Regions from separate parts of the Bacillus sp. SD127 genome, predicted to be linked through region 2. Evidence: predicted binding sites of a transcription regulator. Region 2 holds the regulator's gene; each other region holds the start of a gene.

Region 1 (7,468 bases), 880 kb from region 2:
AGGAAAGAGGATGGCTGATTGGGGCATTGACTGCTTTAAGCTTTTCCTTGATTATTTTACTGTTTCAATATCTGGGATTCGGAAAAACATTTACAGCAGAACAGCTGCTCTTCCATCTTGGCTTTTTAGGCGTATGTATGCTTGGCGGCATTTTCGGAGTGAATTTGAGAGGAAGCAGATCTTCCTAATAAAAAAAGAGCGGGGGTTACCCGCTCTTTTTTTGTTTGCTATGTATGAACTCCTGCTGTTATTCAGCAGCAGAAGTTTCTCTGATCGCGCGGCGGTCGAAAGTAAGACGTGTGTTATCACCAGTCTTAATGACGACTTTGCTTTCGTCGATAGAGTCAACTGTACCGTGCAATCCACCGATTGTCACGACTGAATCGCCTTTTTTCAGTTCCTCCTGCATTCGACGCACAGCTTTTTGCTGCTTCTGCTGCGGACGGATCAGCAAGAAATAAAGAACCGCAAACATTAAAATAATAGGAACTAATGTACCTAAAGTACCTGTCATCTTTTTCCCCCCTTTCTGAAACAAACTTGCCATTATGGCTTTTTATATTAGAAGCTTTTCGCATTTGGCTTGTTATAGCCGTAACGCTCAAAGAACTCTTCTCTGAAATCACCCAGACGATCCTCGCGAATAGCCTGTCTTACCTGCTCCATTAAGTGTAACAGAAAATGAAGGTTATGGTAAGTTGTTAATCGGAGTCCAAACGTTTCATTGCAGCGAATCAAGTGTCTGATATACGCCCGTGTGTAATTTTTACATGTGTAGCAATCACACTCTTCATCAATCGGACGGAAGTCTCTCTCAAATTTTGCGTTTTTCATATTGAGCCGTCCTTCAGCAGTAAACACCGTGCCGTTCCGTGCAATACGGGTAGGCAGCACACAGTCAAACATGTCTACTCCGCGGATCGCTCCGTCAATCAGAGCATCCGGAGAACCGACTCCCATCAGATACCTCGGCTTATCCTTCGGTAAAAGCGGTGTCGTAAATTCAAGCACCCGGTTCATAACGTCTTTCGGTTCACCAACGGACAATCCACCTATAGCATATCCCGGAAAATCAAGGGAAATCAAGTCTTTCGCGCTTTGTGTACGCAAATCTTCGTATTCTCCCCCCTGAACAATACCAAACAGGCCTTGCTCGTCCTGCCGGGCATGGGCATTCAGGCAGCGTTCAGCCCAGCGGCTTGTCCGCTCAACTGACCGTTTCATGTAATCGTATTCTGCCGGATATGGCGGGCATTCGTCAAATGCCATCATAATATCAGAGCCGAGTGCGTTTTGGATCTCCATCGCTTTTTCCGGAGATAAAAACAGCTTATCTCCATTTAAGTGATTGCGGAAGTGAACGCCCTCTTCCTCTATATTACGAAACTTGCTTAATGAAAAGACCTGAAAACCGCCGGAATCTGTTAAAATTGCGCGGTCCCAGTTCATAAATTTATGGAGTCCGCCCGCTTCTTTTACAATATCCTGTCCCGGGCGAAGCCATAGGTGATATGTGTTGCTTAATATGATGCCCGCGTCCATTGCCTTCAGCTCTTCAGGCGCCATTGTTTTAACTGTCGCCAGTGTGCCGACCGGCATAAAAACAGGCGTTTCAAAGGAGCCGTGGGGAGTATGCACTCTGCCCAGGCGCGCCCCTGTTTGTTTGCATTCTTTTATAAATTCATAGCGTATTGGTTGTTCAGCCACTTTTTATGAGGCCTCCTGTTCTCAATTTATATAATCAGCATTGCGTCGCCGAAGCTGAAGAAACGGTATTCTTCTTCAACCGCATGGTTATACGCACGCAGAACGTTTTCTCTGCCTGCAAGCGCACTGACCAGCATAATCAATGATGATTTCGGCAAGTGAAAGTTTGTAATCATTCCGTCAATGGCTTTGAATTCATAGCCCGGATAAATAAAAATAGATGTCCATCCGCTTGATGCTTTAAATCGCCCATCATGTTCACCGGCAATCGTTTCAAGCGTGCGGGTTGAGGTCGTGCCGACAGAAATAATCCGTCCGCCCTTTTCCCTTACGCTGTTTAAAGCCGCGGCCGTTTCTTCTGACATTTGATAGAACTCTGCATGCATATTATGCTCTTCAACTTCATCGGCACTGACCGGACGAAACGTTCCGAGACCGACATGCAGTGTGATGAACTCAATCTGAACGCCTTTGTCCTTCAGCTGCTGTAAAATGTCTTCCGTGAAATGAAGTCCGGCTGTAGGCGCAGCGGCAGATCCGATTTCTTTTGAAAACACCGTTTGGTAGCGCTCTCTGTCATCAAGCTGTTCCTTAATATATGGCGGAAGCGGCATTTCTCCGAGTGATTCCAGCACCTCGTAAAAAATACCGTCGTATTGGAACTCAACTTTTCTGCCGCCATGCTCCAGCTCTTCCGTGCAGACAGCTTTTAATCTGCCGTCCCCAAATGTTACAACGGTTCCTTTTTTTACCCGTTTTGCCGGTTTGACGAGCGTTTCCCACCTGTCACCGGCTTCCTGTTTCAGCAAAAGCAGTTCTACTTTTGCCCCCGTATCCTCTTTTGTTCCGAATAACCGGGCAGGCAAAACGCGGGTATTGTTCAGCACGAGACAATCCCCTTCTTTAAAGAAACTGATAATCTGTTTAAACGAGCTGTCTGTCAGCTCTCCTGTATGTTTATCAAGCACCATCAGCCTTGAAGCGTCACGCTGTTCCAATGGCACCTGTGCAATTAAACGTTCCGGAAGTTCAAAATCAAATAAATCAACTTTCATAATTTCACCTTTATTCTAGTCTTTTGTTATTTCATTCTGCCGAAAAGATTAAGCAAGATTGATAATACCACACTTATGATAATACAAGTGACAACCGGGAAGAAAAACGTCACATTTCCTTTTTTCACAAAAATATCTCCCGGCATCTTGCCGACAAAATGCAAAACCGCTCCGATAATAAGCAAAACAGCACCAAGAATCATAATGATCTTAGGAAATTCAGTCATATCGGGGAGCCTCCATTTGAAAATGATGATAAACGGCCGGTGTGACGATCCTTCCCCGCGGCGTTCTCTGGATAAAACCGATTTGCAGAAGATACGGTTCGTATACATCTTCAATCGTATGCGGTTCTTCGCCGATCGTGGCTGAAATCGTATCAAGCCCCACCGGACCGCCGTTAAATTTTTCGATCATTCCCATCAGCAGCTTGTGATCAATGTGATCCAAACCAAGACGGTCGACTTGAAGCCGCTCCAAAGCGTCCTGAGAAATCTCTTCTGTAATCCGGCTGTCGCCTAACACCTGTGCAAAATCCCGGACCCTTCTCAGCAGGCGGTTGGCCACCCGCGGCGTTCCTCTTGATCTTCTGGCAATCTCAAGCGCTGACGGCTGATCAATTTCAACCTCAAACACATCAGCCGTTCTCGTAACAATATCAGCAAGCTCTTCTTGTGTATAATACTCAAGCCGCGACATGACGCCGAATCGATCTCTTAAAGGCGCAGTCAAAAGCCCTACTCTTGTCGTGGCGCCGACCAGTGTAAAAGGCGGAAGATCAAGACGGACTGAACGGGCAGAAGGCCCTTTTCCAATGACAATATCAAGACAAAAATCTTCCATTGCCGGATAAAGCACCTCTTCAATCGATCTGTGCAGCCTATGTATCTCATCGATAAATAATACATCCCCCGGCTCGAGCGCCGTTAAGATCGCAGCCAAATCACCCGGCCTTTCAATCGCAGGTCCCGAAGTCGTCCGCAACTCCACTCCCATTTCGTTGGCAACGATGGAAGCAAGCGTCGTTTTTCCAAGCCCTGGCGGACCGTATAAAAGAACATGATCAAGCGTTTCCTGTCTCATTTTTGCGGCATCTATAAAAACACGCAAATTCTCTTTTACCTTATGCTGCCCGATGTATTGAACCAGGCGCTGAGGCCTCAGGCTTTGCTCTATCACTGATTCATGGTTGTCTGCTTCACTTGAGACGAGCCGTTCATCCATGAACATCACCTTACTTCAATAGTTTTTGTAATGCTTTTTTTACGTACTGGTCTGTTGTCAGACCAATATCCTCTTTTAAGTGAGGAAGTACCTTTTTGATTTCTTTTTCGGCATAACCAAGTACCCTGAGGGCCTCGAGTGCTTCTTCAAGCTCCGTTTCTGCCGTTTGTTTTTCAAGTCTTTCTTCATGATTGAACAGATTTTCAATCATTTCAGGCACGACGTCAGCCAGCTTTCCTTTTAAATCAAGGATAATCTGGCGGGCAGTTTTTTTGCCGACACCCGGAAACTTGACTAAAAAGGCTTCATCTTCATTTTCAATTGCTTGAATGACCGCTCCCGGGTCACCTGATCCCAAAATGGCGAGTGCCCCTTTTGGACCGATTCCGGTCACATTTAACAGCTTTGTAAAGAGCGCTTTTTCCTCCCTTGTTGAAAAGCCGTATAGTAAAAACGCATCTTCTCTTACATGATGGTACGTAAATATGGTTTCTTGACTTCTCTCCTTATATATAAACGGATTTGGCGTAAAAATCTGATAGCCGATACCGCCGTTTTCTATCACAATATATTGGGGAGATACATAATCAATCGTCCCTTTAACAAATTCGATCACGAAAATTCACCTCTTTGACTGTTCTTCATTGTACCATAAAAACAGCCAAAGGCTTAAAGAAAAGTTAACATATGTTCGCTTCTCATTCATTGTTCCACGAAAAAAAAGACATGAGCACATGTCTTCAATCAGCAGTGGTCACCCGCTGTACGTCTTGATATGTTCTATGACATCTTCAAACTCCGCTTTCGTCCGAAACGGAATGCCTTTTTCGAGATTTTTTTGCATATGGCTCTCCAGTCTTTCTAAGTCAATTTGAAAAAAAGATTGAATCGGTTCAGAATCCGACTCCGGCCGTCCATGAAAGGTGGAAATTACTCCGCTGTCAGAAACGCCGATATAACCATTCACCTTGCTGAGCGGAGAAATATCGTCCACCTGCTTCCGAAATAGAACGTACCCATTTTTATGTTCGACAAGCGTCCATCCCGCATAATCGGCCCAAAAGTCTTCCATGGACAGCACCTTTTCACGCTTATGCTCGATGCTGACCTCTCCATCCAAATACACTTTTTCAAGCTGCACATGCACTTGCAGCGGTTCATAGTGCTCCACTTCCGCCCCTGACGCGCGGGGAGCACCCATTAGAAAAGCTGCGGCTGAGCATAAAATCCCCAGCAACAGATACGCAGTGCTAAATCGTTTCACCCTTTACACCTCTTTGCACACGTTTATGACTAGTCTGACCAAAGAGGCTACTGCTTAACCGTTTCCTCAAAATTTGTTTGCACATTTTTCCTGACAAGCCGTTCCTCTGGATACATATCGGCGTGCCGTTCTGAAATCGTCAGAAATTGTGTCAGGAAAGCACTGAGAAAATATAATGCCGCAAAAATCCATATCACGCCGCCTGCGCCGAGCGGGCCGATAAAAAGGCTCACGATGCCGGGAGCAATAAAAGCGCACAGACCCGACCCCAGATTTAACACAGACATGGCAGCACCTTTGTTATCAGGCGCAAGCGTCGGCAAAAGCGCGCTTAATGGAACATATCCGGCCAGTGCCGCACCGTAGCAGCAGGCAATGATCATCAGCACCCAGTACTGATGCCCGATCAATTGCGGCGTGTAATAGAGCGCCAGTGTAAAAATGCCGCAGCCGACTCCGCCAAACCACATGACAGTATTGCGCCAGCCCAGTTTATCTCCGACCGCGCCGAAAATGATGTTAAATACAATGTTGACAAAAAACAGCGTCCCCCAAATTTGCAGCCATTCTGAAACAGAATAGCCGTAACGCGCCAAATGGGTCGGAAGAAATATCGCAAATCCGAATTGTCCGATAGCATTTATTGTCTTGACTACGCCGCCGATGCCGACTTTAGGATTTTCAAACATAATTGTAAACGCCTTCGACAGCTCTTTCCATTTCGGCTGATCTTGTTTTTGTACAGGCATAAATTTATCTTTATTAAAAAACAGTGCGAGAACTCCGCCTGCTGCCACAAATAGTAAAGCGCTCCAAAGCGTATTGATTTCTCCAATCGCCGGAACCGCATAGCTCGAATAAAACGGTCCAAGCACGTTCAGGCCGCACGTAAACATAAACCAAAACCAGCCGACGGCTTTACCAAGGATTTGCTGAGAGGTGCTGTATGATACCCATACAAGAAACGAGTATGCAAACAGCGGGTATCCCAAGCCCCTGAGCGCGTAGCTGCCCAAGAGAGCCGGATAGTACATATGAGGAATCGCCCAGCCGATAAAAGCAACCGAACCGAGGATAAAAGCAAGTAAACCGACCGTCATCGTCTTTCTTGGCCCCCAAGTCTGGACAAAGGTTCCTGATAGCCAAGCCGAAATCGTGACAGCAATGCCATACACCGTAAACAGCGAAGCAGATTGCTGCATACTGAGACCGTGATCAACAAGAAAAGGAGACAGCCATCCTTGCTCAAGTCCGTCTCCAACCATAAAGATGACCACACCAATATAACCCCAAATCATGTGAGAAGGAATACCGATTTTGTTTAAAGCATTTCCTTTAGCATGTGCTGTATTCATGATTTCCACCGCCTACTTTTTATAAAGTATCAATGGAATGTATATACCCAAGCTTGCTGTATTGTAATCCCTTTATCTGAATATTAAAAAACATTTTTTTCAGTATGTTCAATGCTGACAGGCATGCCTAAAGCGAGCGACTGCTGAGCCGCCCTTGCTATTCGTTCCGCCTGAAAGCCGTCCTCGCCGGTGCAGGCAGTCTCCCGATTGGTTTTGATCGCATCTGCAAACTGAAGAATCTCTTCTGTGTAGGCTTCCTTATAGCGTTCAAGAAAAAAGAAATGCGGTTTATCCTTCATGACAAAGTCAGCCGTTGACACTTCTACCGTCGTCGGCCTGCTGTTAGCCGCTGCTGCCGAGCCTTTCGTGCCGAAAACCTCGACCCGCTGGTCATATCCGTACACAGCTTGACGGCTGTTGTCTATCACACCCATGGCACCGTTTGCAAATGTCAAGGTAATGACAGCCGTATCAATGTCCCCCAGCTCTGCAAAGGACGGATTCACCAAAGCCGCTCCTTTTGCATACACTTCCGTCACTTCACTTCCCATGATGTATCTCGCCATATCAAAATCATGAATCGACATATCAATAAATAAGCCGCCTGATGTGCGGACATAATCAACATTCGGCGGTTCAGGGTCCCGTGACGTAATTTTTAATAAATGAGGCGTGCCGATTTCACCATTTGAGACAATGGTTTTGATTTTCTTAAAATGAGGGTCGAAACGGCGGTTAAATCCGACTTGCAGCTTAACCCCGTGTTTCCGCACGGCCGCAAGCGCCTCCTTCGTTTCATCGGGAGAAAAACTGATTGGTTTTTCACAAAAAATATGTTTTTTCGCCTCAGCTGCTTCTCTGAT
Region 2 (7,468 bases):
TTAAAATAAGGAGGCTTTGCGCCTCCTTATTTTTCGTCCTTCTGATCATTGGCTTCAGGAAACAATTCATCTGATGCCTCAGTTTGATATTGCAAGGTGTTATCTTTGACAGTCAGTTCGTTTCGGAATGTTTCATCCAGCACATTTTTCAGTAAATACCGGTGAAAAAAATATTCAAAAACAGTAAGGCAGACAGACGCAATCAGAGCGGCTGCAAACGGTGAGAAACCGTTTCTAGTTTGCGTTTCAAGAAAGACCCAAAGAATAACGAGTGAAAGTCCGAAGTCAGCCAGTGAAGCTATCATATTGCTGGTTCTCGGCAAGATCAGGATGTCACCGGAAAGGTATGTTACAAAGCTTAAGAAAAATGCAATAAACAGCACACTTAAAAAGGAAGCATGGTAAACTCTATCCAAAATCACATACAATAGGGCAAGAGTTAAAGCTGTCTTAGAAGCAAGAGCGATAATATGTTTCATTTGATCACCTATATTTGTGGCAAATCTTTAGCGGTATCTGCAGCCTCAAGATCGACACTTATTTGCTGAGTTAAATCTTTAGAATGATAAAAACCCTTTGCAGCCATATAATGAAAAATTTGTTCATGGGTATTCATCGCGTCATGTAAATATTGCTGCAGCGTTTCCCTGACTTCTGGGGAAGAAGATTCTGTGATGGCAGCTGCAATATTCCTTACGCCTGTCTTTGCCGATATTAAAAAATCCGTTGCGATCACTTGTTCGGTCATGCTGCCCATTCCGGCTAATTTTTGAAAGAACTCATTCACGCTTGTTCACCTCTCACTGACAGCAATTCCTGCAAACGCGCAACCTGCTGTTTTGTTTTTTGAGCATCCTGCTCAAGAATACTCTTTAATTCTTCATCTTGTACAAGTCCCGTCATGGTTGAAGATTTTGTCAAACAAAGATTCTTAAACGTAAGCAATTCGTGCAATTCCAACGTTTCATGAAGGCCGTAGCCATTCATAACGGTCATTCCCTTCTGAAGTAATATGGTTTATTTTGAACAAATTGCTTTTGTTTACACTGGTATTTTTTGCTGGTCGTTTGAAACTTTCTGGCTGCAATGCCCGTACACAAGGGGTGGGATGAGCTTCTGTTAAAATAATCAATTATTCACTGGTTTTTAATCATCTATCTTTAAATACTAAGGAGGAGACACAGTGGAGATCAAAGGGATCAATCACTTGTTATTTTCTGTTTCTGATTTACTGACTTCCATCGAGTTTTATCAAAATGTCTTTGATGCTAAACTGCTGGTTAAAGGAAAGAGCACTGCATATTTCGATTTAAACGGCATATGGCTGGCTCTCAACGAAGAGCGTGACATTCCCAGAAATGATATTAACGCTTCTTATACCCATATCGCTTTTACAATTGAGGAAAGCAAGTTTGAAGAAATGTCCGCAAAATTAAAAAACCTTCATGTTACTATTTTGTCTGGGAGAGAACGAGATGTACGTGATCGAAAATCAATTTATTACACTGATCCTGACGGCCATAAATTTGAATTCCATACAGGAACTCTTCAAGACAGACTTCAATATTATAAGCAAGCTAAAACCCACATGGATTTTAACGATTGAAAAAGCACGGGAAACAGAGTAACAGGGAATATACATATTTATCTTATGGGGTTAATATATGGTAAAGGAGGGGGATTGCAGTTGAGAAATAAAATATTGCTCATGACAGCTGTTTTGCTATGTGTTTTTGGAACCGGGACCATTCATGCAGCAACTTCACATTTTGAGCATAAAACCGACTTTATTCTAAATGACGGAACAAAAGCGCTTTATGTAGAAAACATTAGTGATGTACCGGCAATGGATTATTTTTTAGGATACCAATTTACGATATTAGGAGTGAACACTTGTTCAGTTAACATTAAGCTTCAGCGAATGGGACTTGCAGGGGATTATACTACGTTAAGCACAAAACAATTCACCGGTAATTGGTTTGACTTTAGCGCTCACGATAAGGTTTCCATTGAACCTTATCACCGGTATCGAATATTAGCTGAAGAACATTCAGAAAACTGTGCAAGTGTTCATGTAAAAGGCCGCTATGGTGTAGAATATTTTAATTTTGATTGATGCTCACATTTTTGAAAAGAAGTGAGCTTTTTTTGCGGAATAAATTAACTAAATAAACTATGTACTAAATATTCAGTATATTTCCTTTTGCCTCGCTCAATATAAAAGAGGAGAGTATAACTCATCTTTTCACGTCCGAAAATCGAAACATTTATAAGAAAAGAACGTCTAATTTTTTAAACAGCACTTTTTTAAAAAAAAGTTTCATTAAGGAAAGAAAATTTCTTGACTTCAATAATTGAATGATGGATAATTATGGTGTAAACATGATGTTCTTTTTCCTCCTATTCAGGTTCGCACCTAAGCCAGGGCGAGCCTGCTTTTTTTAAAAAACAAAACCCCCACTCCACAAAGGAAGAGGGGGTTTATTCTTTGTAACTGATAGTTCAATAGTTTAATGGACAGTTCTGAACACACCAATTACTTTTCCTAATATGCTGACATTCTGCAGTATGATCGGAGCCATGGTTGGATTTTCAGGCTGTAAGCGAATGTGTGTATCCTCTTTATAGAAACGTTTTACCGTAGCTTCATCATCTTCTGTCATCGCCACTACGATTTCACCGTTATTCGCCGTGTTTTGCTGTTTTACAATAACATAGTCCTTATCAAGTATACCTGCGTCAATCATACTGTCACCCATGATCTCCAGCATAAACACATGCTCATCCGGAGGAACCATACGGTCAGGAAGCGGGAAGTATTCTTCAATGTTTTCAACCGCTGTAATAGGTGAGCCCGCCGTTACTTTTCCGATTACCGGTACATTAACGACTTGGCTTTTTGGAATCTCTACTTCTTCATCCAGAATTTCTATCGCTCTTGGTTTTGTCGGATCGCGTCTAATCAGCCCTTTTGTTTCCAAACGGGCCAAATGGCCATGGACAGTAGAACTGGACGCAAGGCCGACAGCCTCTCCGATCTCTCTAACCGAAGGCGGATATCCTTTTGATTTAACCTCTGCTTTAATAAAACGGAGGATATCAAGTTGCCTTTTTGATAGCTTCGTCATTTTTTGCACCTCTAAACGTCGATTTTAAATAGATTATAGCATGATTTTCCTGACAGTACAAACATAGGTTCGAAGAAAACAATTGACAGAAACATTTGTTCGTATATACTGAAATTATAAAAAGCGAACAAACATTCTTGTCGGAGGTTGTTATCATGAATAAAGAATCTATTATTTTTGTCGGCCTGTTCACTGTGATTCTAAGCGTGGTTATCCTTCTGTTGTCATATACAAGCAGCGACCAGGAGCTTAATCAATATGTTAAAATAAAAGTTCAGTCTGGGGATACGCTCTGGTCGCTTGCTGATCAGGTGGATGACTCAAAAAAGATAAATAAAAGTGATTTTGTTGAATGGGTAGCTGAAAAAAATAATCTCCAGACGTCTGAGATTCAGCCGGGGGATGAATTGGTGATTCCATTAAAAAAGGAACACCCGGCTGCATACGAACTGGCTACTGTTAAATAGAGAGGAAAGGTAGAAAGGTGAAAGCACTCATTTATGCCCGAGTAAGCACAAATAAAGAACAGCAAGAAACCTCATTAAAGCGGCAGGAGGAGGAGCTTACGGCCATTGCTGCCGAGAACGGCATGGAAGTCGTCAAAGTGATTTCTGAAAAAGCCAGCGGATATGAAATGGACCGGGATGGTGTATTTGATTTGCTTGATCATATCAAGAATTCAAATATTGATGTGATTTTAGTTCAGGATGAAACAAGACTCGGCCGGGGAAACGCGAAAATTGCACTTCTTCATTGTATTTACAGGGAAGGTGTGAAAGTATATACGACCGCTCACAGAGGTGAGCTGGAGTTATCAGAGGCTGACTCTATGGTGCTGGAAATCGTCAGCATTGTGGAGGAATACCAGCGGAAAATCCACAACATGAAAATTAAACGCGGAATGAAACGCGCAGTGAAAAATGGTTTTAAGCCACAAAAGAACCTGAAAAACCAGCATGAAAACAGCGGAAAAGAAAGAATAGAAGTTCCGATCTCGGAGATTGTCCGGTTGAGAGCGAATAAACTGACGTTTGCTGAAATCGCGGCTACGTTGAGAGGTTTTGGCTATGATGTGTCAAAGGCGACAGTCCATCGGCGTTTTCAGGAATACATAGAGAATGAGCAGACAGGCGAGTGAATCAGTTGTAAAACTCCTCTTGTTTTAGTAGTATATAGACAAAATGCAATAAAGGAGTTTATCATGATTTCAAACGAAAAAATTGCCAGAATCAATGAACTTGCCGCAAAAGCTAAAGCTGGCGTTATTACAGAAGAAGAAAAAGCTGAACAGCAAAAGCTCCGTCAAGAGTACCTAAAAGGATTTCGTTCTTCTATGAAAAACACATTAAAAAGTGTAAAAATCATTGATCCTGAAGGCAATGACGTAACACCTGAAAAGTTAAAAAGAGAAAAAAATAATAACAGACTTCACTAATATAAGAGGAATACGGCAATATCGTATTCCTCTTTTGTATATACTACAAACAACAGCGCTTTCTTCAGGTGACAAAATTCATCAAGTTTCTCTCAAATTTAAGCTGAAACAGTTGAGAAAAAGTCGTCAGACATTTATGATGAAAGGGTACAACATATAAGGAAGGGGATTTTTATGGATACAATTGAAAAGAAATCAGTTGCTACCATTCGCACACTATCAATAGACGCTATTGAAAAAGCAAACTCTGGTCACCCTGGTATGCCTATGGGGGCAGCGCCAATGGCATATACGCTATGGACAAAATTTATGAATGTAAATCCGGCAAACCCTGGGTGGTTTAACCGCGACCGTTTTGTTTTATCTGCGGGACACGGATCAGCACTTTTATACAGCATGCTTCATTTAAGCGGGTATGATCTCAGCATTGAAGATCTTAAGGGATTCCGCCAGTGGGGCAGCAAAACACCGGGGCATCCGGAATTCGGACATACAGCCGGTGTTGATGCAACAACAGGGCCGCTTGGACAAGGAATCGCAATGGCGGTCGGAATGGCTATCGCAGAACGCCATTTAGCCGAAACTTACAACCGCGATTCATTCAATGTAGTCGATCACTATACATACAGCATTTGCGGTGACGGCGATTTAATGGAAGGTATTTCTTCTGAAGCCGCTTCACTTGCAGGCCATCTTCAGCTTGGCCGTCTGATCGTATTATACGATTCTAATGACATCTCCTTGGACGGAGATCTGGATCGTTCATTCTCTGAAAACGTGAAACAGCGTTTCGAGGCGATGAATTGGGAAGTTCTTTACGTTGAAGATGGAAACAATATTGAAGAATTATCTGCGGCAATTGAAAAAGCACGCCAAAACGACAAGAAACCTACATTGATTGAAGTAAAAACGACAATCGGTTTCGGTTCTCCTAACCGTGCCGGCACTTCCGGTGTTCACGGTGCTCCGCTTGGCAAAGAAGAAAGTAAATTAACAAAAGAAGCTTATGCATGGACGTATGAAGAAGATTTCTACGTTCCGTCAGAAGTATATGAGCATTTCGCAAAAACAGTAAAAGAATCCGGCGAGAAAAAGGAACAGGAATGGAATGACCAATTCGCTAAATATAAAGAAATTTATCCGGAACTCGCTGAACAGCTTGAGCTGGCTATCAAAGGAGAACTTCCGAAAGACTGGGATCAAGAGGTGCCTGTTTATGAAAAAGGAAGCAGTCTGGCATCCCGTGCCTCTTCAGGTGAAGTTCTGAACGGCCTTGCGAATAAAATTCCGTTCTTTGTCGGCGGTTCTGCAGACTTAGCAGGATCAAACAAAACGACGATTAAAAATTCCGGTGATTATACAGCGCTTGATTACTCAGGAAAAAATTTCTGGTTTGGTGTTCGCGAATTTGCTATGGGTGCAGCCTTAAATGGTATGGCGCTTCACGGCGGACTTCGTGTATTCGGCGGAACATTCTTTGTCTTCTCTGATTACTTGCGTCCGGCCATTCGCCTTGCAGCATTAATGGGTCTTCCTGTGACATATGTCTTTACTCACGACAGTATCGCGGTCGGTGAAGATGGACCGACTCACGAGCCGGTTGAGCAGCTTGCTTCATTACGGGCAATGCCTAACCTTTCTTTAATCCGCCCTGCAGACGGTAATGAGACAGCAGCGGCTTGGAAGCTTGCGGTGCAGAGCACAAATCACCCAACAGCGCTTGTATTGACACGTCAAAACCTTCCTACAATCGACCAAACAGCTGAAGAGGCATTGGCTGGTGTAGAAAAAGGTGCATATGTTGTTTCTAAGTCTAAAAACGAAACACCTGACGCTCTTCTCATCGCTACGGGCTCAGAGGTTGGCCTCGCAATCGAGGCACAGGCAGAATTGGCAAAAGAAAATATTGATGTTTCTGTCGTCAGCATGCCTTCAGTAGATCGTTTTGAGAAACAATCGGATGAATACAAAAACTCCGTGCTTCCGTCAGATGTGAGAAAACGTCTTGCGATTGAAATGGGCTCATCATTTGGCTGGGGCAAATACACAGGGCTTGAAGGAGACGTGCTCGGTATTGACAAATTCGGCGCCTCCGCTCCTGGCGAAACCATTATCAATGAATACGGCTTCTCAGTTGCAAACGTTGTGGATCGAGTCAAAGCATTAATCAATAAATAAGTTTTTCAAAGGGGATGAGTCAAATCATCCTCTTTTTCTTGTTTATCCGACAAAAATAGTATTGGCTGTTTAACAGTAATAGACAATTCTTTCTTCTCTTCTTTTGTATAATAGAATGCAAATGAAATGCTGCTGGAAAAGGGGATGAGAAGATGGAACGTCACTACTATACGTACCTGATCAAAGAGGAATTTGCCAATCACTATTTCGGGCGGGAATCGGTTATGTTTGATCTGTTTCAAGACTATCATTGGACAAGCCTGACGAGGCAGCAGTATGAAATGACAGAGAAACAAATTCAATATATTACGAAACCCATTCCGATTTTACATATGCATCAGCGGTTAAAAATGAATTTGAACAATACAAACTATACACAGCTGGATTATATTTATAGATTATCTCTCCCAAAAGCAAAGGGACAAGCGTCTTTTATGATGAAAGAACACATGATTGAAATTGTAGCTAACGGAGATTACGAGGCGGAAACGATATTTTTTGAAGTTCTTCGCAAAGTAAGCCCTTGCTTTCTCGCAATGGATTTCAATACGAAGCGGTATGGGTGGTTAAATCCGGTGAAAGAAAGAAATTTTGTCTAAAACCGAAGAAAAAGAGATGTAAATGTTGTATAATAGCTTTTGGTTTAGTACACTTTAAACTAGACAACATGAAGGAGGAAATAAAATGACTTTATGGGTTGGCATCCTAGTGGGCGTTGTTGCACTGC
Region 3 (7,468 bases), 550 kb from region 2:
AGGATGCCCTCCCTCATAAATATGGACATGATGGGTACGCTTATTTCCGCCCTTTTGAAAATAGCGTCTGCCAATCATGCCGTTTTCTCCTTTCGGCATATAGCCGAGCTCCGCCATTTTCGAATCATATTGGTTCACGGCCGCGATATCCTTTACTGCAATCAGGATATCAATGACCGGCTTTGCCGCCATATTTGGTATCGATGTGCTTCCGACATGATGCACGTCAATGATCTCCGGGCCGAGCACAAGCTTCAGACGATCTTTTTCCTCACTGAACAGCCTTGCCCATTCTTCATTGTAGTGAACGACTTCAACCTTTCTTTTCGGATAGAGATGAAAGACTGACAGCAAAAGCCCCTCTGACGCTTTGACGGTTTTCGTCTTTACAAATCCTGCCTGCGTATACAGCGACACGGCCGGGCTGTTTTTCTCGGCTGTTACTACCTCGATTTTCTCAGCGTCTTCGTTCTGATCAATAACAAATTGCACGAGTGCTCGTCCGATGCCTTTTCTGAAACCGTCGGGATGCACAACAAGCCTGCAAATGGTCAGCTCATGCATAAACTTCTCGTATGAAATGACACCGAGCAGTTTCCCGTCTTCCCGGTATCCCGCAAATCGCTCCTGAGAGGCTCTGATATCCTCAGCTTTTTCGTGTAAAGCAGGGATTCCGTCAAAACCGATAAGCTCCGCTTCTTTTACATAAGCTGGCTTTTGAACGTCAATAATCTCACGCGATACATCCTCTTCCTTATGCTGAAGAAATGCAATCATTTGTTTTCTCCTGAAAACAGCCGCTGCTTCTCGACTTTGGCGACGCGGACCGCATACGATTCATACCATACGCTTTTTCCTTTTTCTTTCGCTGCCTGGTGTTCGGTGTGATGCTTCCAATGATTGATTGCGTTCATACTCTCCCAATAGGAAACTGTGATGCCGGTTCCATCCGCTTCGCGAACGCTTTCCACACCTAAAAATCCGGGCTGGCTCGCCGCAAGCGAAACCATCCGCTCTGCTGTTTCTCCATATGCTTCGTCATTTTCACTTTTGACAGAAGAAAAGATAACAGCATAATAAGGAGGCTCAGGTGTTTTTGACAAAAAATCCATAGCGGTTCCTCCTCATATGTTTTTCACAAAAAGAACCCTGTCTTGGCCCGGTCCATCGTAATTTGCAAATACTGAGATGCCATTCACTGTTTTGCCGCCTTTTTCAATTTCAAATCCCAGTCTTGTATGATACGCGATTGACACCTTATTTACCGGGGACGTGACGCACTTTACCCGGGTGCATCCCCTCTTCTTAACTGCTTCAATAAACACATCGTATAATTGTTTTCCAATTTGCATTTTTCTGAAATCCGGATGCACACCGGAAAAATGGATGTATGCCGTTACAGGATCTGATTGCGATTGAAATCCGATTAAAAATCCAGTCATGCTGTTATGTTCATGTGTGATAAAGCTGGTGTCCTGAAAATGTTCAAAAAATAATCGCGGGAGCTTTTCTTTCAGCTGCCTGCCGCCCCACCATTCATTCATTACAGACGTTACCATTTCATAATCTGAAGACGTGATTGTTCGAATATCCATTACGATTTGATCTCCCTCCGTCTGGCAAAACGAATGTCTCTTTTTTCTCACAATATAAAAATTATATTTTGCCTGACTGGAATTGTAAATGCCTTCTTTTCTGTATCATACGTTTCCAGACTGCTGACGGAACAATGTTTGCTATTTTCACATCTAGTTCTCCCCCTCCAGGAGGGGGAACATTTACAGAAAAATATCAAGCACCTGATCAAGTCTCAGCTTACAGAGCTTGCCGGCGTCCCCTTTTATCCACACTGTTTTTTCAAATTCTTCATAGCGGCAGATTTTCCCGCTGCAGGTGACAATTTCGCCATCTTGAAAGCAGCTGACAGTAATGTCCTGAGCAAATTCCATTGCCATGCAAAGCGTTTGGTTCATCTCCTCCAGCTTATCCGAATCAAGGATTGGCCTTTGCAGCTTCTGTTTATGGTGTTTTCTCTCAAGCAGGCTTTGTTTATGTTCAGGCAGAAACATTCGGCTTCCTTCCCACAGCAGATTGCCTCTTTTTAAATGCTCATTCATTTATAATGCCCTCCTATTTTAGCCGCTCGTTCAAACGCCTGGCCTGCCGCTGTCAGTGAGGCCGCCCTGATGATCGCCGTGTCGCCGAACCGGTTTTTAATCCCGTCCATCACATAGCCGAGGCTCATCTTCTTTGCATAATCCTGAAATAAATTAAGCTGCCATACTTCATCAGATGAGAGCTGAGAGAGATTGACCCCGAGGCGGCGGACAGGCTTCCCGTCCCAAAACTTGAGAAACAGTCTGCATACAGCCTGGTACACATCCTGCGTAGAATTGGTCGGTTCCGCCAGCTTCACTTGCCGGTTGAAGCCGGTCGGCAAATCAAAGTCAGCCCCCCTGCAGCTCACCGAAACCGTCTGCCCCATCATCCCGGCGTTTCGGCTTCGCCTGCATACCTCTTCACTCAGCTCCAGCAGAACGACCTTTATTTCTTTGTCAAAGTGTTCATAGTCTTTCGGGAGTGTCATTCCGTGGCCAATCGCTTTTTGTCCGTCCAGCGATGCCATTGACACAGGAGAATAGTCGATTCCGTTCGCCGTCATCCACAGCACGTGTCCGTTAATGCCCCATTTCTTTTTTAAAAGCTCGAGCGGAAAAACCGCAAGCCCGCCGATCGTGCTGATGCCCATTCGATTTAAATGATGTTTCATCCGGCTCCCGACGCCAAACATACTCCCCACCGGAAGCGGCCACATCTCGGTTTTCATATTTTCTTTCGTTAACGTGAAAATACCGTTCTTATTCTTTTTGGCAAAATTGTCACACGCAATTTTGGCAAGCGCTTTATTAGGGCCGATTCCGACCCGGGCATAAATGCCGACCTCCCGCATGATTCTGTCCTGAATGCTTTTAGCAATCTCCTCGGGCGCCCCAAACAGCTTCTGGCTGCCTGTGATATCCATGAACTGCTCGTCAATGGAATAGGGTTCCACAAGATCTGTATATTCCTCTAAAATGGCGGTGATTTGCAGCGATACATCAATATACCGCTGCATACGAGGCCGGAGCACAACAGCTTCAGGGCACTTTTCCTGCGCTTCCCACAGGCGTGAGGCATTGGCTACCCCTTTTTGTTTCGCCAGCGGGCATGCAGCCAATACAACTCCGCCCCGCCTTTCCGGATCACCCGAAACAATCACCGGCTGATTTTTCAAATGTGGATTTTCCGCTTTCTCTACAGATGCATAAAACGATTGCATGTCAACGAGAAAAATCACTTTTTCTTTCATCATACACACCTCTAAAAAGAACTTATGTTCGCTTTCATATTATATGCGAAAATATGTTCGATTTATACTGGTAAATGATTCTTGTCTGACAGAAAATATGATGCAAGGGTTTGAGAGAGGTAAAACTTTTAGTAGAATGAAAGCGAGCATAAAGATAGGAGAGTCAATATGGAGAAATTTGTCGAAAAAATGTTGGGACAGGCATTGCGCCAATACGGCCGAAATGTTGCCATTGATCCGTTAAGCCCGTATGAAAAACAAAGCCTGAAAGCTGCTTTAGAGGAAAGACAAAATGAAGATCCAGACGAGGACCTGCATGCGCATATAGAGGATATCATTTATGACTACGTCACAAACCAAGGGCTGTTTTCTTAGTGACATGCACCTTCATTGTTGGAGAAATTTCGTATATCTGTTTTCGTATGGCCAGAAGGGACGCGGCTGATATCGACGGGAAGCGCCCCTTCTCATATACGGGCGCTCAAGCCCGTCAGCATAAACTTTAATCTGATGCCCGGTCTCACTCAGCATTTCAGGAACCCCGCCGATATGATCTACAGCCTGATGGGTCAACGTCTTCGAACGGAAATCCGTTTGCTTCTCCCGCCTTCCTAATGTCTTTAAACTGACCGGGCATTTCCTGCTCAATGAGAATTGCACTTTCATGATATAAGCGCCGAACAAAAATCCGTGTACTTCACCCTCCACTTCAACGGCGTAAACGCCATCGTCAACGTGAAACATGAACCATTCAAAAAACAAAGGTCATCCTGCGCACACATAGTGTAATACAATCCCATATAAACCAGTAAGTAAAAAAATTTAATCCCCCGTTGGATAAGGAAATTTTTTCATGTATGATAGAAAAAGATCTTACTAACAGGAGAGAACAATAAACATGAAGACATGGAAAGATATCCACCCAATCAGCTGGACAATTATTATCGGAACCATTTTTGGCAGGATGGCAACATCGATGAGCATTCCGTTTTTAGCGATTTATTTAACAGCTGTCCAAGGCGCTTCAGCGTCCTATGCGGGGCTTGTCATTGCGGCGAGCTCATCAGTCGGTATCATTGCAAGCTTTTATGGCGGATATATCTCGGACAAATTCGGCAGAAAGAACATGATGCTTGTATCCATTTTCGGCTGGATGCTGGTGTTTGCAGGGTTTGCAGCCGCTTCTCACCTCTGGGTATTTTTTGTGGTAAATGCGTTAAACGGACTTTGTAAATCACTGTTTGAACCTGCTTCAAAAGCTTTGCTGTCAGATATGACAGAAGAAAAAACAAGATTGCTGGTTTTTAATTTACGGTATGCAGCCATTAATATCGGCGTTGTCTTCGGCCCTGTGCTCGGTCTGTACTTTGGTTCATCACAATCTACCGCTCCTTTTTTGGTGCCCGCGGTGATTTATGGGATGTACGGTGTCATCCTTGCCATCCAATTTAAAAAGCATCCACCCGCGACATTAGAACAATCCAGAAATCTGAACGTTCGGGAAGCGTTTATGGTAACGCAAAAGGATCGTCTTTTTACAGTTGCTCTTATCGGCATTACACTATGCATCTTCGGCTATTCGCAGTTCAGCTCTACATTTCCGCAATATATGGCGCAAAATCCCTTTATCGAAAATGGGACAAAATTGTACGGCTTGATGCTGACATTAAACGCAATTGTTGTTTTGGCAACACAGTTTCCCATCGTCCACCTTGGTAAACGGTTTTCGCCGCTTTGCTCCCTGATGCTCGGCAATATCATGATCAGCGCCAGCATGATGATCCTTACCATGTCACACGGGGTTTCTTCACTTGTTATCATTGTGGTTGCATTTACAATTGGAGAAGTGCTCTTATTCTGTATGATGGATTTGTTTGTAGACCAGATTGCAAAACCCGGATTAAAAGGAACGTATTTCGGAGCGATCGGCTTTTCGCAGTTTGGGAATGTGATTGGCCCTTGGGCCGGCGGCTTATGTATAGATGCATTTGGTGCCGGGCATCCAAGTTCCATTTTTTCTGTCCTTAGCGGCATCACCCTGCTTGGCCTGCCGTTTTTAGTGTTTGCCTATCGGAGGATGAAAGCGGAAATCACTGAGCAGCAACCCGGACTGGGGAAGCCGCTTTAACACAAGAAGAGGGGAGAGAATCGCTCTCTCCCGCAAAAACGAGGTGATGAAATATGAATATAGGTGATATCATGTTTCAGCTGATCGTATTTTTTATGTTTGCCGCTGTTATCTCGGCGGCTGTGATCGGCTCTACATATGCGAAAAACCGTAAAGCACAGCTGGACCGAATCGAAAAAAAGCTTAACAGCATGTCCGAAGACCAAAACGATTAACCGCTTGGGGCAACGAGCTCTACCTTGATCCGGTCAGGGTCCTCACAATAGACTGCATAATGCCCGTCTCCTCCGGCAAAAGGATGCCGGTCTCGGTACAGCACACGATAGCCTTTCGCCATCAATTTTTCAGTCATCAGGTCGACTTGAAGCTTGGATTCAGCATGAAACGCGAGATGGTTCAGCCCGACACGGCACCTGTGATATTTCGGCTCTAGACATTCTTCTTTTGCCTGAACAATCACAAGGTAAAAGTGATCTTTCTTCCAGCTGATGCCGGAACTCCATTTTTGAAACTCATTATAGCCAATCTCTGCTAAAAACCATCCCCAAAACCGCTTAGACGCTTTCAAATCGGAGACATACAGTTCAATATGATGCATAATGGTCACACCCTTCGCACTAACACTTCTTCTACCTTATGCCGGTCTCCCTTTCGCAATATTAAATCTGACCTGAATTTAGTCGGCAAAATATTTTCATATAAATTAGGGCGGTTGACACTCTCCCAAATCGAGGTTGCCATCTCGTCAGCCTCCTGGTCAGACAGGTCTTTAAATTTATGAAAATACGAGTCCGGATTTTGAAAGGCTGTTTCCCGAAGAAGTCGGAAACGCTCTAAATACCAGGTAAGAATCCGGCTTTCGTCCGCATCTACGTAAATTGAAAAATCAAAGAAATCGGAAACAAAGATGCGGGGATTTTCCCGGTCATCCTCCAAGGTCGGCGATTGAAGAACATTAATCCCTTCGATGATCACGATATCAGCCTGTTCTACAACCTCGAACACACCTTCCTCGCGGTCATAGGTTAAATGAGAATATACAGGGGCCTTCACTCTTTCTTTTCCTGACTTTACGTCATTCAAAAATTCAAGGAGCGCTTTCACATCATAGCTTTCAGGAAATCCTTTTCTTGACAGCAAGTTTTTCTTCTTCAGCTCAGCTGTAGGAAATAAAAAGCCGTCTGTCGTGATCAGGCTGACCTTGGGGCGATCCGGCAAACGCGAAAGCAGCTTCTGCAAAATCCGCGCTGTTGTGCTTTTCCCGACTGCGACACTGCCGGCAATGCCGATGATAAACGGAATTTTGGCTGAATGAGGGTGCTTCAAAAAAACATTCACATGCTTATTTCGTTCGGCAGCGGACTTGACATGCAAATGAAGCAGGCGAACAAGCGGAATATAGATCGTCTCCACTTCCTCTACGGATAGATGATCATTCAGCCCTTCAACAGCTTTTGCCTCTTCTTCAGAAACAGCAATCGACAAATGGCCCCCAAATCCTGACCAAGACTGCCGGCTGTGCTGTGTATATAAAGTATGTAAATTAAGCTCTTTATTTTTCACTGTTTACACCTGACTCTCTGTAGCTTTAAACAAACGCTTACAAAGATTGTAACGGAAAACATTCCTACTGTCTGCTTATTTTTTCAATTTACCTTTTTAACAAGTCAGCACCGATTCGGTTATATGCAGCCATTTCTTCTTTCGGAACCATACTGCCTCCCGTTCCCCAGACAACATGTACGGCATTTTTCATGCTGTGACGCAGATCATTTTCAGACATGTCGTGTTTCCCGGTATCCGATAAAAACAGCTGAACAGGCCCGAACATGCCGGCAAGCGCAGACGGCTCTAAATGCTTATTTTCAGATAAAGCCAGCAAATGAAGCAAGGTATACAGCGTTTCGTCTTCAATTGTATAACAGCCGCTCAGCAAAGGTTCTATCAGATTGCCGACAAATCCTGACGGACGCCCTACGGCAAGCCCGTCA

The links. Region 2 encodes LexA, which represses DNA repair genes until DNA is damaged. Its sites were predicted from a motif close to CGAACATATGTTCG; they were not measured.
Region 1: a site for LexA is predicted at 4,667-4,680, ahead of ruvA (Holliday junction branch migration protein RuvA). Genes of this name have one in related genera too.
Region 3: a site for LexA is predicted at 3,396-3,409, ahead of ACQVGS_RS09195 (DNA polymerase IV). Genes of this name have one in related genera too.

The regions. Positions count from the first base shown of each region.
Region 1 covers NZ_CP191226.1:1,430,698-1,438,165, reverse strand. The annotation lists gene ACQVGS_RS07355 (TIGR04086 family membrane protein) at 1-188, shown strand, start outside; gene yajC (preprotein translocase subunit YajC) at 248-514, opposite strand; gene tgt (tRNA guanosine(34) transglycosylase Tgt) at 562-1,707, opposite strand; gene queA (tRNA preQ1(34) S-adenosylmethionine ribosyltransferase-isomerase QueA) at 1,734-2,762, opposite strand; gene ACQVGS_RS07335 (DUF2905 domain-containing protein) at 2,789-2,989, opposite strand; gene ruvB (Holliday junction branch migration DNA helicase RuvB) at 2,982-3,986, opposite strand; gene ruvA (Holliday junction branch migration protein RuvA) at 3,997-4,602, opposite strand; gene bofC (sporulation cell-cell signaling protein BofC) at 4,741-5,250, opposite strand; gene ACQVGS_RS07315 (MFS transporter) at 5,298-6,605, opposite strand; gene iolG (inositol 2-dehydrogenase) at 6,689-7,468, opposite strand, start outside.
Region 2 covers NZ_CP191226.1:2,314,484-2,321,951, reverse strand. The annotation lists gene pghL (gamma-polyglutamate hydrolase PghL) at 1-4, shown strand, start outside; gene ACQVGS_RS12315 (YndM family protein) at 27-479, opposite strand; gene ACQVGS_RS12310 (spore coat protein) at 488-787, opposite strand; gene ACQVGS_RS12305 (DUF892 family protein) at 784-987, opposite strand; gene fosM (FosM family fosfomycin resistance protein) at 1,184-1,606, shown strand; gene ACQVGS_RS12295 (hypothetical protein) at 1,688-2,116, shown strand; gene lexA (transcriptional repressor LexA) at 2,511-3,128, opposite strand; gene yneA (cell division suppressor protein YneA) at 3,284-3,595, shown strand; gene ACQVGS_RS12280 (YneB family resolvase-like protein) at 3,613-4,266, shown strand; gene ACQVGS_RS12275 (DUF896 domain-containing protein) at 4,330-4,563, shown strand; gene tkt (transketolase) at 4,738-6,741, shown strand; gene sirA (sporulation inhibitor of replication protein SirA) at 6,894-7,340, shown strand; gene ACQVGS_RS12260 (YneF family protein) at 7,426-7,468, shown strand, end outside.
Region 3 covers NZ_CP191226.1:1,764,076-1,771,543, reverse strand. The annotation lists gene ACQVGS_RS09215 (GNAT family N-acetyltransferase) at 1-777, opposite strand, end outside; partial or broken gene ACQVGS_RS09210 (antibiotic biosynthesis monooxygenase family protein) at 755-1,112, opposite strand; gene ACQVGS_RS09205 (GNAT family N-acetyltransferase) at 1,125-1,595, opposite strand; gene ACQVGS_RS09200 (YolD-like family protein) at 1,779-2,117, opposite strand; gene ACQVGS_RS09195 (DNA polymerase IV) at 2,114-3,352, opposite strand; gene ACQVGS_RS09190 (YqzH family protein) at 3,518-3,724, shown strand; gene ACQVGS_RS09185 (MBL fold metallo-hydrolase) at 3,737-4,111, opposite strand; gene ACQVGS_RS09180 (MDR family MFS transporter) at 4,248-5,477, shown strand; gene ACQVGS_RS09175 (hypothetical protein) at 5,531-5,692, shown strand; gene ACQVGS_RS09170 (VOC family protein) at 5,689-6,075, opposite strand; gene coaA (type I pantothenate kinase) at 6,081-7,040, opposite strand; gene dsdA (D-serine ammonia-lyase) at 7,129-7,468, opposite strand, start outside.